DNA from 2 places in the Paraburkholderia sp. FW306-02-B genome. Region 1 is predicted to be linked to the other one. Evidence: riboswitches for the same ligand, from Rfam matches in the RefSeq annotation. Region 1 holds a riboswitch; the other holds the start of a gene.
What was found. A riboswitch is a leader RNA that binds a small molecule or an ion and turns the genes downstream of it on or off. The one in region 1 is predicted to bind cobalamin.

Region 1 (6,842 bases):
GCGTCGCGCCGCCGTTGAGGTCGCCGGTCAGCCAGAACAGCATGCCGCGCAGGCGATTGTCGGGCGCAATGTTAAGCAGCAACGTGATGACGGCGCCCCAACCGGCCGCGATCACCGCGCCGGTCAACAGCAAGCGCGGCGAGGTATCCTGCGGCTCGCCGCGCCACAACTCGCGGCGCGCCAGACCGAGCACCAGCAGGATCGACACGAACGCACCCGCGAACGCGCTTGCATCGACGATCCACCACGCGCAACCGGCGATCATCGCGACGAGGGCAAAAGTCGCCGCGCCGCCCGACACGCCTAACACGTAGGGCTCGGCCAACGGATTGCGCAGCAGCACCTGCAACAACGCGCCGGCTAACGCGAGCAACGCGCCGCACGCGAAGCCGGCCACCGCGCGCGGCAAACGCAGCGTGCGCACGATCTCGCCTGCAAGATCGGCTGACCCGACATGCGACGGCATGAGCGCCGCCAGCACGCGCGCGGGCGCGAGCGGCACGCTGCCGAGCGCGAGCGACGCCATCAGCACAGCCAGCGCGAGCACGGCAAGCACGAGCCAGATCGCGGCCGCGCGCTTCGCGCTCATGACGGGCATCGCCGTCGTGATCATCGGACCCGGGCTGCGGTTCATTCGCGCGATCTCAGGCAAGCGCGCCCGTCACTGCTGCTGCCAACCGACCGTGAGATACGCACCGCGCCGCGGCGAGTTATACGAGTAGGCCGTTTCATAGTCCTTGTCCAACAGGTTCTGGATTTGCGCGGCCACGTACCACGCCTTCGTGATGTTGTAGCGCGCCGACAGATTCACCACACCGTAGCCACCCAACTTGCCGCTGCTATCGTCGCGCGCGCCGCTGACGATCCACTCGCCGCCGACACGCCACCCCGCCATGCTGCGATTCACCGCCAGCGACGCGAAATGCCGCGCACGCCGCACGAGGTCGACATCGTTGTCGAGATCGACGGGATTTTGCAGCGTCGCCGCCGCGCGCACGTCCGTCTTGCCGAGATGACCGCTCCACGATCCCTCGACCCCCTGCACCTTCGCATGGCCGACGTTCTCCGCCAGATAGATGCCCGGCGTGACCTGCCGGTAGTCGATCAGATTCGAATAGCGTGTCTGGAACGCGCTCAGGCGCATCACGCCGAGCGCAGTCGACGCGTACTGCAACGCCGCTTCGATCGAATGACTGCGCTCAGGCTGAATCGACGGATTGCCGCTGATCGGATAGTACAGATCGTCGAAGCTCGGCGCGCGAAACGCATCCGAATAGCTTGCGCTCACCTTCCAATGCTCGGTGATGTCGAAGCCGTAGCCGAGATAGTAACTGTTCGCCCCGCCGAAATCGGAATACTGGTCGCGCCGCACGTTGGCCTGAATCTGGCTGCGCCCGAAGCGCCCCGTATAGCCGGCGAAACCCGAATTCACATGCCGGTCGGGGGCCGCGAACGTGTCCGAGTCGAGGCGCTGATCGAGATGCTCATAGCCGACCCGCAGCTTCTGCTGCGCGGCGAGCGCGAAATCGTTCTGCCACGTGTACTGGCGATTGTCGGTATCGAAGCGGCCGTTGTACACGCCGTTGGTGTTCGACACGCTGCGGTCGTCGCCTTCGGAGACGATAACGTGGCTGGTCCACCAGTCGGTCACCTTGCCGTTGGCGAACACCGACATTTGCCGCACTTTGCTATACAGGTTGTTCAGATCGGTCGGCACGCCGTACGCGTTATCGTAGCTATTGTTGCCGTTCGACTGGAAATACGTGACGCCTGCGTCCCACTTGTCATTGAACTTGTGACGCAACGAGGCGGAGATGCTCTCGTTCAGATAGCCGTTCGCATTCGGATTTGCGTTGGGCGCCTTACCCGGATTGAGCGACGAGAAGCCGTCGTCTTTCGCGCGCGCGAGAGAAACGCTGAAGGTGGTCTTGCCGTCTTTATCCAATGCGCCGTTCACGCCGGCCTGTTGCGTCTGCGTGTGATAGCTGCCGTAGCCCACCGAAAAATTGAAGCGCGGCGGATGATCGCCCCCGTCTTTCGTGAACACCTGCACGACGCCGCCGATTGCGCCCGAGCCGTATAACGCGGACACATTGCCGTTCACCACTTCGACGTGATCGACCTGATCGAGCGGGATCTGCGCGAGTTGCGGCGCACCGAGACTCACCGAGTCGACCCGCACGCCGTCGATCAGCACCAGCGATTGGGTCGACGATGCACCGCGCAGGAACAGGCTCGCGGTCGAACCAGGGCCGCCCGTGCGCGAGATTTGCGCGCCGGGTGCGCGTTGCAGCAGACCCGGCAAATCGGTCGCGGTCGCGTCGGCGATATCTTGCTGATCGAATAGTGTGGTCTGCGGGATCGTATCGGCGAGCGGCTGCGGCCCGCGCCCGGCGGTGACCACAACGGGCGACAACACCGTGGGAAAAGAACTCGCCGTGCCGGTATCCGACGAACTCACTGAAGAAGTAGCTGAAGAAGAAACCGAAGAAGACGCAGCCTGAGCGTGCGCGACGAGCGGCAGGCCCGCAAAGGCGAGCAACGCCGCGCGAGCGATGGGGGACAGCATGGGACGATATTCCTGTGGATAGCGTGCGCGGCCCGCTTCCCCGCAGGCCGATGCGTAACGAGGCGCCCGCGCTTTTTACGAATTTGCGCGGGACGGACCTCTCCCTCTGGCCGGTATCCGGGCTGGCGACACATCGATCCCACCTTCCCACGCGTGACGCGCAGTGGCACACTCGCGTGTTTAACTTCGAACACACGATCAGGATCGACCTGCATGACGACATGCGGTCGCTTACCGTTGCGGGGGCAGCGCAGGCTGGCGTGTTCAGGCGAACGTCGCGCCCTGCTTCCCGTTTAACTGCGCGCACTGTCGAAAAGCACGCGCGGGCACCAAAGTGCGGCCAGTTTAGGAGCGCCCCCCGGGTCCGTCAAGAATGGTTAATCCGTGCTCGATCTGTTCGGTTAAGTGCGGATTATTGTTCGATGCAGGCGTCGTTTTTCGTCATATGGTCGATAAAAGGCGGCACAAAGCGAGGTTGTTACGTCTCGAAACGAGACAATTGTCGGAACCTGCGACATTCCGCGCTAAAATGCGAGGTCTTTAGAGGACGCAGCACATGCTCACCGAACTCGAAACACTTTCACAAAATATCGGCAAGCTGATTGCGATCAGCCAGCGCCACAATGAAGCGCGACTCGCGCTCGAAGAGCAGCTCGCCCAAACGCGCGCCGAGGCGGAGGCCACACGTACTGAACTCGCGTTGCTGCGCGAGGAACGCGATGCGCTGCAAGCGGAACGCGACGCGCTGTCGGCGAAGATCGACGACGCACAGGTACGCCTGAATGCGATTCTCGAAAAACTGCCGCGAGCACGCGCGCAGACCGAGCCTGATAATCAGCTCGACCTGCTCGAACCCGCACAGCACGAGGTCGAAGCGGACAGCGCCGCCACCCGCCACGGAGAAAATGCATGACCACCAAGCAGATCGAAGTATCGATTCTCGGCGTGCCGTATCGCCTCGCCTGCTCGCCGGAAACCGAAGCAGCACTGCTCGAGGCGGTGGCGCGCGTGGACGCCGAAATGTCGAAGATCCGCAATAACAGCAACGTGCGCGGCACGGATCGCATTGCCGTCATGGCTGCGCTGTCGCTGGCATCGGAACTGCTTAAGCTGCAAACGAGCGTGCGACACGGAGAAGCATTTCCCGCTGAGGAAATCCGGCGTACAATGCGCCAAATGAACGAACAACTGGGTACTGTGATTCAGCAGTACAGCATGCAGTAAGTACTAGTGGCCGGTCCTGAGACCGGCTGCCGATTCAAACAAAATGCATGAGCAAAGACTCAGCAAGTGTTTGAGTTCAATCGGTTTAGCTTCCCTGCCTGGTTCGCCAAGGTCATATATTCCTTGAACCAATGCCATGTGCACGGTTGTGGAAATTTGTAGCACGGGTGTGCGCGTCACTCTGTCTGATGTACCCGAAGTGCTGCTAACTGCGACCAATTCTGAACCCCCGGTTCAGGATGCCGGCCTAGCGGCTAAGGCGGGGACCTTATTTAGAACGGCATCGGACTTTGGTTCGGTGCCGTTTTTCTTTGGGCGGTAGGTTCCTTCGCGTTTCTTTCGCATCTTCACCTTCCCAAGGTTCAATTCGATTCATGCGCTACTGGCTAATGAAGTCCGAACCGGACGAAGCAAGCATCGACCATCTCGCCAACGCACCGCAACGCACGTTGCCGTGGACCGGCGTGCGCAACTATCAGGCGCGCAACTTCATGCGCGACATGATGCAGGTCGGCGACGGCGTGCTGTTCTATCACTCGAGTTGTCCGGAGCCGGGCATCGCGGGACTCGCCGAAGTGTCGTCCACCGCTTATCCGGATCCGACGCAGTTCGACAAGAAGAGTCCCTACTACGATCCGAAGTCGTCGCAGGAAACGCCGCGCTGGCTGCTCGTCGATGTGGTGTTCAAGAAGAAGATCCCTTTGATTCCGCTTGCCGCGTTGCGCGAGCATGAAGAACTCGCGGACATGCGTGTGCTGGCGAAGGGCAACCGTCTGTCGATCACCCCGGTGACCGAAGCCGAATGGCGCTTCATCACAAAGCGGCTTGTTTGAAGCTGCATTTGCACGTGCGACGGGTTGTCGCTGCCTCACCTGCAAAACAGAAGCAAACCAGGACCCCAAACGTTGAAGCAACGTCAAATTGGGGAACCAAGCCGAGGTTACAAGCGCCTAACGGACTCGCAAACGAGACCTGCAAACGCCGTGCCATTGCATCCCGTTCGCATCAATCGCGCATAACCTGTTCAAGCATGGAGTCCATGAATGACAAAAAACACTGCACGTGCACTCGCACTCGCTCTTGTGTGCGTGGCCCCTGCCGCCCTCGCATTGACGCCGGCCATGGCGCGCGCCCAAGGCGTGACGCAATATCAGCCGGCCGGCGTGCTGTCGCTGAATGCACAGGCAAGCGCGGACGTGCCGCAAGATGTCGTCGACATCACGCTGTTTTATGAGCAGCAAGCGAGCGATCCGTCGGCGCTCACGTCAACGCTGAATCAGCACGCCGATTCGGCGCTGCAAAAGGCCAAGGGTGTGAATGGCGTGACCGCGCGCACAGGTTCGTTCTCGATCTATCCGTCCACCGACCGCGACGGCCGCATTTCCGCATGGCGCGGCCGTACGGAAGTCGTGCTCAAGTCGCACGACTTCGCCGCCGCGTCGAAGCTCGCTGGTGAGATGGCATCGATCATGCAGGTCGGCAACGTGCAATTCTCGTTGTCGCCCGAAGCTGAGCGCGCCGCCGAACAGAAGCTCACCGGCGAAGCAATCAAGTCGTTCCGCGAGCAGGCTTCTTCGTCGGCGCAGGCGTTCGGCTACAGCGGCTATTCGATTCGCGAAGTCAACGTCGGGCACAACGGCATCATGCCGCGTCCCATGATGATGATGAGCGCACGCGCAATGAGCGCCGACGCGAAGGCCTCAGCACCGGTGCCGATCGAAGGCGGCACGTCCACGGTGACGGTCAATGTGTCGGGCTCGGTGCAGATGAAGTAACGCGCTGTACGCTGTACGTACCTGCTGTAAAAGAAAACGCCACGGCGAGCCGTGGCGTTTTTCATTGGCTACGATAAATCGTAGCGTTAGTTCGTGCTGACCGCCCGCGCCGGCTCACGGCGCGCATGACCCTAGAATCACACAAACGACAAACCGTAGTGATCAGTTTGCACCGGCCGCCTGAGCCTGCTGACGGCGCGCGCGGCGATACGCCCACACCAGCATGACGATGCCCGCGAGAATCATCGGCAGCGAGAGCCATTGGCCCATCGAGAGGCCCATTGCCAGAAGCCCAAGGAAATCGTCCGGCTCGCGCGCGAACTCCACCGTGAAGCGCGCGAGCCCGTAGCCGATCAGGAACACCGCCGAGATCGCGCCCATCGGCTTCGGTTTGCGCGAGAAGAAAAACAGCACGAAGAACAACGCGACGCCTTCGAGCGCAATCTCATACAACTCCGACGGATGGCGCGGCAGCATGTGATATTGCGCAAACACTTCGTTCAGATGCCACTGCGCGGCCAGTTGCGGATGCGCGGTAAGCCACGCGGCGTCGTCGGGCGCGGCGCCCGGAAACAGCATCGCCCACGGCGCCGTCGGATCGGTCACGCGCCCCCACAATTCGCCGTTGATGAAGTTGCCGAGGCGCCCTGCCGCGAGCCCCGTCGGCACCATCGGCGCGACGAAATCGGTGACTTGCAGCCACGAGCGCTTGCGTTGATACGCGAACAGCACCATCGCCAGCGTCACGCCGAGGAAGCCGCCGTGAAACGACATGCCGCCTTCCCACACCTTGAAGATGTCGAACGGATGCGCGAAATAAAAACTCGCCTTATAGAACAGCACATAGCCGAGCCGGCCACCGAGAATGGTGCCGATCACACCGTAGAACAGCATGTCGTCGATGTCTTTGGCGGTCCAGCCTTGCGCGGCGACGTACGGCAAACGCAGCCGCAACCGGCCGACGACGATCGCCGCGATAAACGCGACGAGGTACATCAGTCCATACCAGCGCACAGCGAGCGGCCCCAGATGAATGGCAACGGGGTCGAAATTCGGGTGAATGAGCATCGTGTTGTTATGGGCAGTTCAGGTTCAGAAGCGGATTTTCCAGTAGCGGGCGGCGCGCGCATCATGCTGCGGCGCATGCATTGGACGGTTCGGCGTGAAATGCGTTCGCGACGCGCCTAGCGAGGCAACCCAGGCAGCGCAACAACCTGCGCCTCGAGCGTGGCCGCATGCGCGCGCACGATCTCGATGAAGCCGGCCAACACCGG
Region 2 (6,842 bases), on a different contig from region 1:
TGTCGATCTGTTGCATGCCGAGCGCGGTGAAGCGCGTTTGCATCGTCGCGTGGCCCGGCAGCAGGCCGAGCATCGGCGTGGTGGCGCCGCTCGTGTCGGTGAGTCGATCGAGCAGGTAGAGCATGCCGCCGCATTCGGCGACGATCGGCTTGCCCGCTGCCGCATGGGCTCGAATCGTCGTCGCGCTGCGCGCGTTGCTTGCCAGCGCTGCGGCGTGCAGTTCCGGATAGCCGCCCGGAAGGTACAGGGCGTCGGTCTGTTCAGGTAATGCTTCGTCGGCGAGCGGCGAGAAATAGTCGACGTGCGCGCCGAGTGTTTGTAAAAGCGTGACGTTGGCCGGATAGATGAACGAGAACGCCGCATCGCGTGCGATCGCGATGCGCTTGCCTTCCAGAAGACGCGGCAGCGTTTCATTCGCAGGTGCGCCGAATTCGACCGGCGGCGGCAATTCAGCCAGCGCGGTTTGCGCGAGCGCATCGGCGGCGCGATCCAGGCGCGTGTCCAGATCGTCGATCTCCGCGGCCTGGTGCAGGCCGAGATGGCGGTCGGGCAACTCGATTTCATCATTGCCGGCGATGTGGCCGCACCAGCGCAGGCCTGGCGGCAACGCCTCTTCGAGCATTTGCGCGTGCCTTGCAGAGCCGACGCGATTGGCCAGCACGCCGTAAAACGGCACCTGCGGCCTGAATTGCGCGAGACCGAAGGCGACTGCGCCGAAGGTCTGCGCCATCGCCTTCGCTGAAATTACCGCGAGCACCGGCACGCCGAATACCGTTGCCAGATCGGCGCTGCTCGGCGTGCCGTCGAACAGTCCCATCACGCCTTCGATCAGGATCAGATCGGCTTCTGCAGCCGCTTGCGCGAGCAGATTGCGGCATGCCGCTTCGCCGACCATCCAGAGATCGAGTGACAACACCGGCGCGCCGCTGGCACGCGCGAGAATCATCGGGTCGAGAAAGTCCGGACCGGTCTTGAACACGCGCACACGCCGCCCCAGCCGCCGGTGGTAGCGCGCCAAACCTGCTGTGATCGTGGTCTTGCCTTGACCCGAAGCCGGCGCGCTAATGAACAGGGCGGGGCACGCCCCGAAGGAGGTCCCCTTGGGGGGCGCGGACATCGCTCAGAACTCCACGCCGCGCTGCGCTTTCACGCCTTGCTCGCGATACGGATGCTTGACGATGCGCATTTCGGTGACGAGGTCGGCGGCTTCGATCAACGCGTCCGGCGCATGACGGCCGGTCACGACCACGTGCAGCATTGCCGGTCGCGCGTTCAGTACGGACAGCACTTCGTCGAGCGGCAGGTATTCGTACTTCAGCACCGTGTTCAGTTCGTCGAGGATCACCATCTGATAGTCGCCGCTTTCGATCATCCGGCGCGCTTCGTCCCAGCCTTTGCGCGCGGTGGCGATGTCGGCGTCGCGGTTTTGCGTGTTCCACGTATAGCCGTCGCCCATCGTGACGAAATCGCAATTGGCGATCGCGCCGAGGAAGTCGCGCTCCGAGGTATGCAGCGCGCCCTTGATGAATTGCACGACGCCCAGACGCATGCCGTGTCCGAGCACTCGCACGGCCATGCCGAATGCGGCCGTGGTCTTGCCTTTGCCGGTGCCGGTGTTGACGATCAGCAGACCCTTTTCGACGGTGGCGGCGGCCTGCTTCTTTTCGTGGCCTTCGCGCCGGCGCTCGGTCATGCGTTGATGCGATTCGGGATCGGTTTTCATGGAAGGTCCTGTTCGTTGGAGTCGTTGCGTGTCTGGTCGATGCCGGCGTGAGCGGTCGAAGCGATCGCTACGGTGACGCCGTCGAGTGCGGTTTTGCGCACGATCAGGCGTGCATCGGGTGTATGGGGTTGAGCGGCGGCCGCAGCGAGCAAGGCACAGGGTTCGCAGACGCCGTCCACGCCGAGGTGTTCGCGTGCCGCCGCCGAAGGCTCGGCATCGGCAACGGGTAATGCCGCAATTTGCTCACGGCTGAATAGTTTCAATGGTAATGCGTGACGTGCGCAGAATTCGAGCAAGCCTGCTTCGTGGGCTTTGACGTCGATGGTGGCGATCGCGCTGATTTTGTCGAACGCATGGGGGCCGAGCGCCGCGCGTACGGCGGTATCGATCTGCTCGGCCGAGCTGTGCAAGCGGCAACCGATGCCGACGCTCAGCGCTTTCATTGCGCGTCCACCGCATTAGCGTGAGCGACGGCTCGCTCCAACGCCAGCGACGCCACGCCGCCGATCACCACGATCGCCGGCGAGCCGAGCCCGGCGTTCGTGACTGCGTCGGCAAAGCCGCCGAGTGGCGCGAGCGCATGCCTTTGTTCAGGACGCGTAGCGGATTCGATCGCGGCACAAGGCGTGTCGGCGCCCATGCCGGCCGCGAGCATTGCGCCGACGATATCGTTCAGCCGCCGCATACCCATATAGATCACAAGCGTCATTCGCGTGGCAACGAGCGCCGCCCAGTCCGGCTCACCGCTTCCGGCGCCATGTCCGGTGACGAACACCACACCTTGCGCGTGATCGCGATGCGTGACCGGGATGCCGATTGCCGCGGGCGCCGCGATTCCCGCCGTGATGCCGTTGACGATTTCCACCTCGATGCCCGCTGCATGCAGTGCCTGCTGCTCTTCGCCGCCACGGCCGAACACGAACGGATCGCCGCCTTTCAAACGCGCGACACTGCGCCCGGCCTGCACATGGTCGAGCATTTGCGCGACGATGCCAGCTTGCGGCGTCGACGGATGCCCGCCGCGTTTGCCGACGTAGACGACCAGCGCGTCGGCGCGGGCGAACTGCAGCACGTCGGGATTCACCAGATCGTCGACCAGCACCACATCGGCCTGCGCCAACGCGCGAGTCGCCTTGAGCGTCATCAGTTCGACGTCGCCGGGGCCGGCGCCGATCAGCCAGGCGCGGCTCATCGCGGCGTGCATGGCGCGTGCCATGTCGTGACAAGGGGGGACGGGCGGGCCGTGAAGACGATCCAGGCGGAATTAGCGCTCATGCGGTGCGACAGATTACGCACGACGACAACGCCGCTCGCCGCGATTCCTCGGCAATCGCAAACGGGCGCGTCACATCGTGCTTCAGCGCCTTCCCATCCGTCCCTCGCGGATTCAGGCAGCCGGCGGCGTGACGTTCGCCGCCTCCGCGTCTGGCCGGTATCCGGGCTGGCGGCCTCATGCGCTTTGCCTTCCCGTCTGATTCGTCAGACAGTGACATCGAAAACGCATGCGCGGCGCCAAGGCGCCGCAGGTCGCTTACCGTTGCGGGGACAGCACAGGTTGAGCGCGATCGAGCGCTGCCTGTTTCCCGTTTAACTGCACATGCGAACGCATGTGCGAGCACCAAACGCGCGCATACGATAGCACATGGCGGCGCTCGCCAGCACGCTCGATAAGGCGCCGGCGCGGCCCGCGCTTCCTTGACGGCGCGGGACTGCGGGCCTACACTCGCACGCACTTTGGTGCTCGTGTGCGCGCTCGTGCGCATGCAGTTAAACGGGAAACAGGGCGCCCGCCTGCTATGGATCGGGTCAACCTGTGCTGCCCCCGCAACGGTAAGCGAAAAGCGGTGCCTGGATGCGTTCTCCGGCGCCGCGGAGCCGGCTTCGATGTCCACGCGCAAGGCCGCGTCGGCATATAACCACTGAGCGAGAAATCACTCGCGCGGGAAGGTGAAGCGGCGCTTTCGCCAGCCCGGATACCGGCCAGACTATGACGGATGAACACCGCGGGGATGCGGTGGCTCGTTCATGACCTCGTTCACGCTTTCTGTTTTCTGTTGCCGCGGCAACGCCGTTTTTCGTCCCCGCTGTCGTCCCCGTGTTTTGTTTTCGTGTTTGCTTGCCTGGCACTGGTTTGTGCTGGGCTCGAGCGTGAAGCGCATCAGGACGCGGGCCGCCGGCGTGTGAACGTGCAACCTCTTCGGATGGACCCAACGATGCAAACTCAAATGCGCAAGATCCCCGTCACCATCGTCACGGGCTTTCTCGGCAGCGGCAAGACCACGCTGCTGCGGCACATTCTTCAGCATGCGGGCGGCAAGCGCATCGCGGTGATCGTCAACGAGTTCGGCGAACTCGGCATCGACGGTGAAATCCTCAAGGGTTGCGGCATCGGCTGCGATGAAAACGGCGTCGAAACCGAAGGGCAACTGTATGAACTCGCGAACGGCTGCCTGTGCTGCACGGTGCAGGAAGAGTTTTTCCCGGTGATGGAAAAGCTCGTCGAGCGCCGCGAGCAGATCGATCATGTGCTGATCGAAACCTCCGGTCTCGCACTGCCGAAGCCACTGGTGCAGGCGTTCAACTGGCCGCAGATCAAAAGCAGTTTCACTGTCGATGCGGTGGTGACGGTAGTGGACGGCCCCGCCGCGGCGAGCGGCCAGTTTGCTGAGAATCCGGACGCCGTCGATGCACAGCGCAAGGCCGATCCGAATCTCGACCACGAATCGCCGCTACACGAACTGTTCGAAGATCAACTGTCCGCAGCCGATCTGGTGATTCTGAACAAAACGGATTTGCTCGACGACGCACAGCAAGCCGCTGTCGAAACCATCATCCGTGGCGAGATTCCGCCGCAAGTGAAGATCGTGCGCGCGCAGATGGGTCAACTCGATCTGCACACTTTGCTCGGCCTCGAAGCCGCCTCCGAAGAAACGATCCACTTGCGTCACGACCACCATGGTTCGGCTGACGACGCCGACCATCACCATGACGAATTCGATTCCGTGACGGTGCACGCGAGTGCGCCATCGCGTGAAGCGGTGATCGCCGCGCTGCAAGGGTTGGTCGAAACGCACACGATTTACCGCGTCAAAGGTTTTGCGGCGTTGCCGGGCGCGGCGATGCGGCTCGTGATTCAAGGCGTGGGCCGTCGTTTCGACAGTTACTTCGATCGCCGCTGGCAGGCCGGCGAAATCGGTGAAATTGACGAAGCGGGCGAGGGGCGGCAAAGCCGCTTCGTGCTGATCGGTGAAGACCTTGATCAGGCCGTGCTGCAACGTGCGTTCGACGCTGCATTGGGCGCCGTGTCGAGCGCTGAACCGCAACAGGCGTAATCGGTCATGCATCTGCTGCGCACTACGCCGGGCGGTTTTGTCGACGATACGCAAGGCGTGATCCGAATCGATCAGCAGCCCGCCGATATCGTGGTGCTCAGCTCCGCCGATACGACGCTGTCGCTGCTCGCCAGCGTGTTTCCTCGCTTGGGCGAGGGCTTCCTGAGCGTGCGGCTCGCGAATGTCACTTATTTGCGGCAACCGGCGTCGGTCGATTTCTATGTCGAAGACGTGCTGCAGCATGCGCGTGTAGTCGTAGTCGATCACCTCGGTGGCGAGGCGTATTGGCCTTACGGGATCGAACAGGTGGTCGCGCTCGCCGAGCGCAAGAAGCAGACGCTCGCGATGTTCTCCGGCGATTTGCAGGAAGATCCGAATCTGCTCGCTCGCAGCACAGCCGATGCCGCGTTGTGCCATCAGTTATGGCGCTATCTGCGCGAAGGCGGCGCGCAGAATGCCGAGGCGTTCCTGCGCTGCATTGCGTATCGCTCATTCGGCTGGGGGCGTGAACCCGCACCGCCGCGCGCGTTGCCGGCCGCGACGCTCTACCATCCCGTCCACGATACGCCGACGATGGCCGACTGGCAGGCGCGCTGGCGCCAGGATGCGCCGGCTGCGGCGATCCTGTTCTATAAGGCGCACTTGCAGGCGGCCAATACGGCCGTGTTCGACGCGCTGATCGATGCGCTCGAAGCACAGGGCGTGAATCCGTTGCCGATCGCGATTACCTCGCTGAAAGACGCGATGAGCCGGGAAGTCGTGCAGCAGTTGTGCGCGCAGCATGATGTCGCGCTGGTTCTGAACACGACCGCGTTCGCCGCATCGGCGATCGACGATCCCGAACCGCTCGCCCTGGCCGGCGACGCGCCGGTCATGCAGGTGATCCTGAGCGGCGGTAATCGCGCAGACTGGCTCAAGGACAATCAAGGCCTCAACTCGCGCGATATCGCTATGCATATCGCGCTGCCGGAAGTAGACGGCCGCATTATCACGCGGGCGATCAGTTTCAAGGGACTCGCATATCGTTGCCCGCATACCGAGGTCGATGTGGTCCGCTATCAACCGGACCTCGAACGTGTCGGCTTTCTCGCCGAACTGAGCCGCCGCTGGTGCCGTCTGCGTACGCTCGATAACGACGACAAGAAACTCGCACTGATTCTCGCCAACTATCCGATGAGCGAAGGGCGCATCGGCAACGGCGTGGGGCTCGATACGCCGGCGTCGGTAGTCGGCATTCTGTCGATGCTGCGCGATGAAGGTTATCGCTTGAGCGATTTGCCCGTGGACGGCGACGCGCTGTTGAAGAAGCTGACCGAAGGCGTGACCAACGATCCGGTCGTGCGCGACTTGCGGCCCGCGTTGCAAAGTCTCGCACTCGACGACTATCTGTTGTATTTCAACCGGCTGCCTGCTGAAGCGCGCAATGCACTGAACGCGCGTTGGGGCTCGCCCGAGCAGGACCCGACATTACGGCGCGGCCGTTTCACGATCGCGGGCTGGCGCTGCGGACACGTGTTCGTCGGCATTCAGCCGTCGCGTTCGCGCGAACAGGGCGATTACGCGAGCTATCACGACGCCGAACTGGTGCCGCCGCACGCGTATCTGGCGTTCTACTTTTGGCTGCGCCATCAGTTCGGCATCGACGCGGTCGTGCACGTCGGCAAGCATGGCAACCTCGAATGGCTGCCGGGCAAGAGCGTCGCGTTGAGCGATACGTGCTGGCCCGATCTGATTCTTGGACCGCTGCCGCATCTTTATCCGTTCATCGTCAACGATCCCGGTGAGGG

Region 2: it holds a riboswitch for cobalamin, as region 1 does, so the genes downstream of both, cobA (uroporphyrinogen-III C-methyltransferase) here and AC3WOG_RS04540 (TonB-dependent receptor domain-containing protein) in region 1, are expected to answer to the same signal.

The regions. Positions count from the first base shown of each region.
Region 1 covers NZ_JBYSXZ010000001.1:1,008,425-1,015,266, reverse strand. Annotated here, with positions in the region: gene AC3WOG_RS04545 (FecCD family ABC transporter permease) at 1-634, opposite strand, end outside; gene AC3WOG_RS04540 (TonB-dependent receptor domain-containing protein) at 662-2,569, opposite strand; cobalamin riboswitch at 2,661-2,918, opposite strand; gene AC3WOG_RS04535 (ATPase) at 3,126-3,482, shown strand; gene AC3WOG_RS04530 (cell division protein ZapA) at 3,479-3,793, shown strand; RNA gene ssrS (6S RNA) at 3,882-4,063, shown strand; gene AC3WOG_RS04520 (EVE domain-containing protein) at 4,168-4,626, shown strand; gene AC3WOG_RS04515 (SIMPL domain-containing protein) at 4,837-5,568, shown strand; gene lgt (prolipoprotein diacylglyceryl transferase) at 5,731-6,636, opposite strand; gene AC3WOG_RS04505 (LysR family transcriptional regulator) at 6,753-6,842, opposite strand, start outside.
Region 2 covers NZ_JBYSXZ010000002.1:1,945,186-1,952,027, forward strand. Annotated here, with positions in the region: gene AC3WOG_RS29910 (cobyrinic acid a,c-diamide synthase CobB) at 1-1,117, opposite strand, end outside; gene cobO (cob(I)yrinic acid a,c-diamide adenosyltransferase) at 1,121-1,723, opposite strand; gene AC3WOG_RS29920 (cobalamin biosynthesis protein) at 1,720-2,166, opposite strand; gene cobA (uroporphyrinogen-III C-methyltransferase) at 2,163-2,915, opposite strand; cobalamin riboswitch at 3,134-3,361, opposite strand; cobalamin riboswitch at 3,442-3,722, shown strand; gene cobW (cobalamin biosynthesis protein CobW) at 3,937-5,055, shown strand; gene cobN (cobaltochelatase subunit CobN) at 5,062-6,842, shown strand, end outside.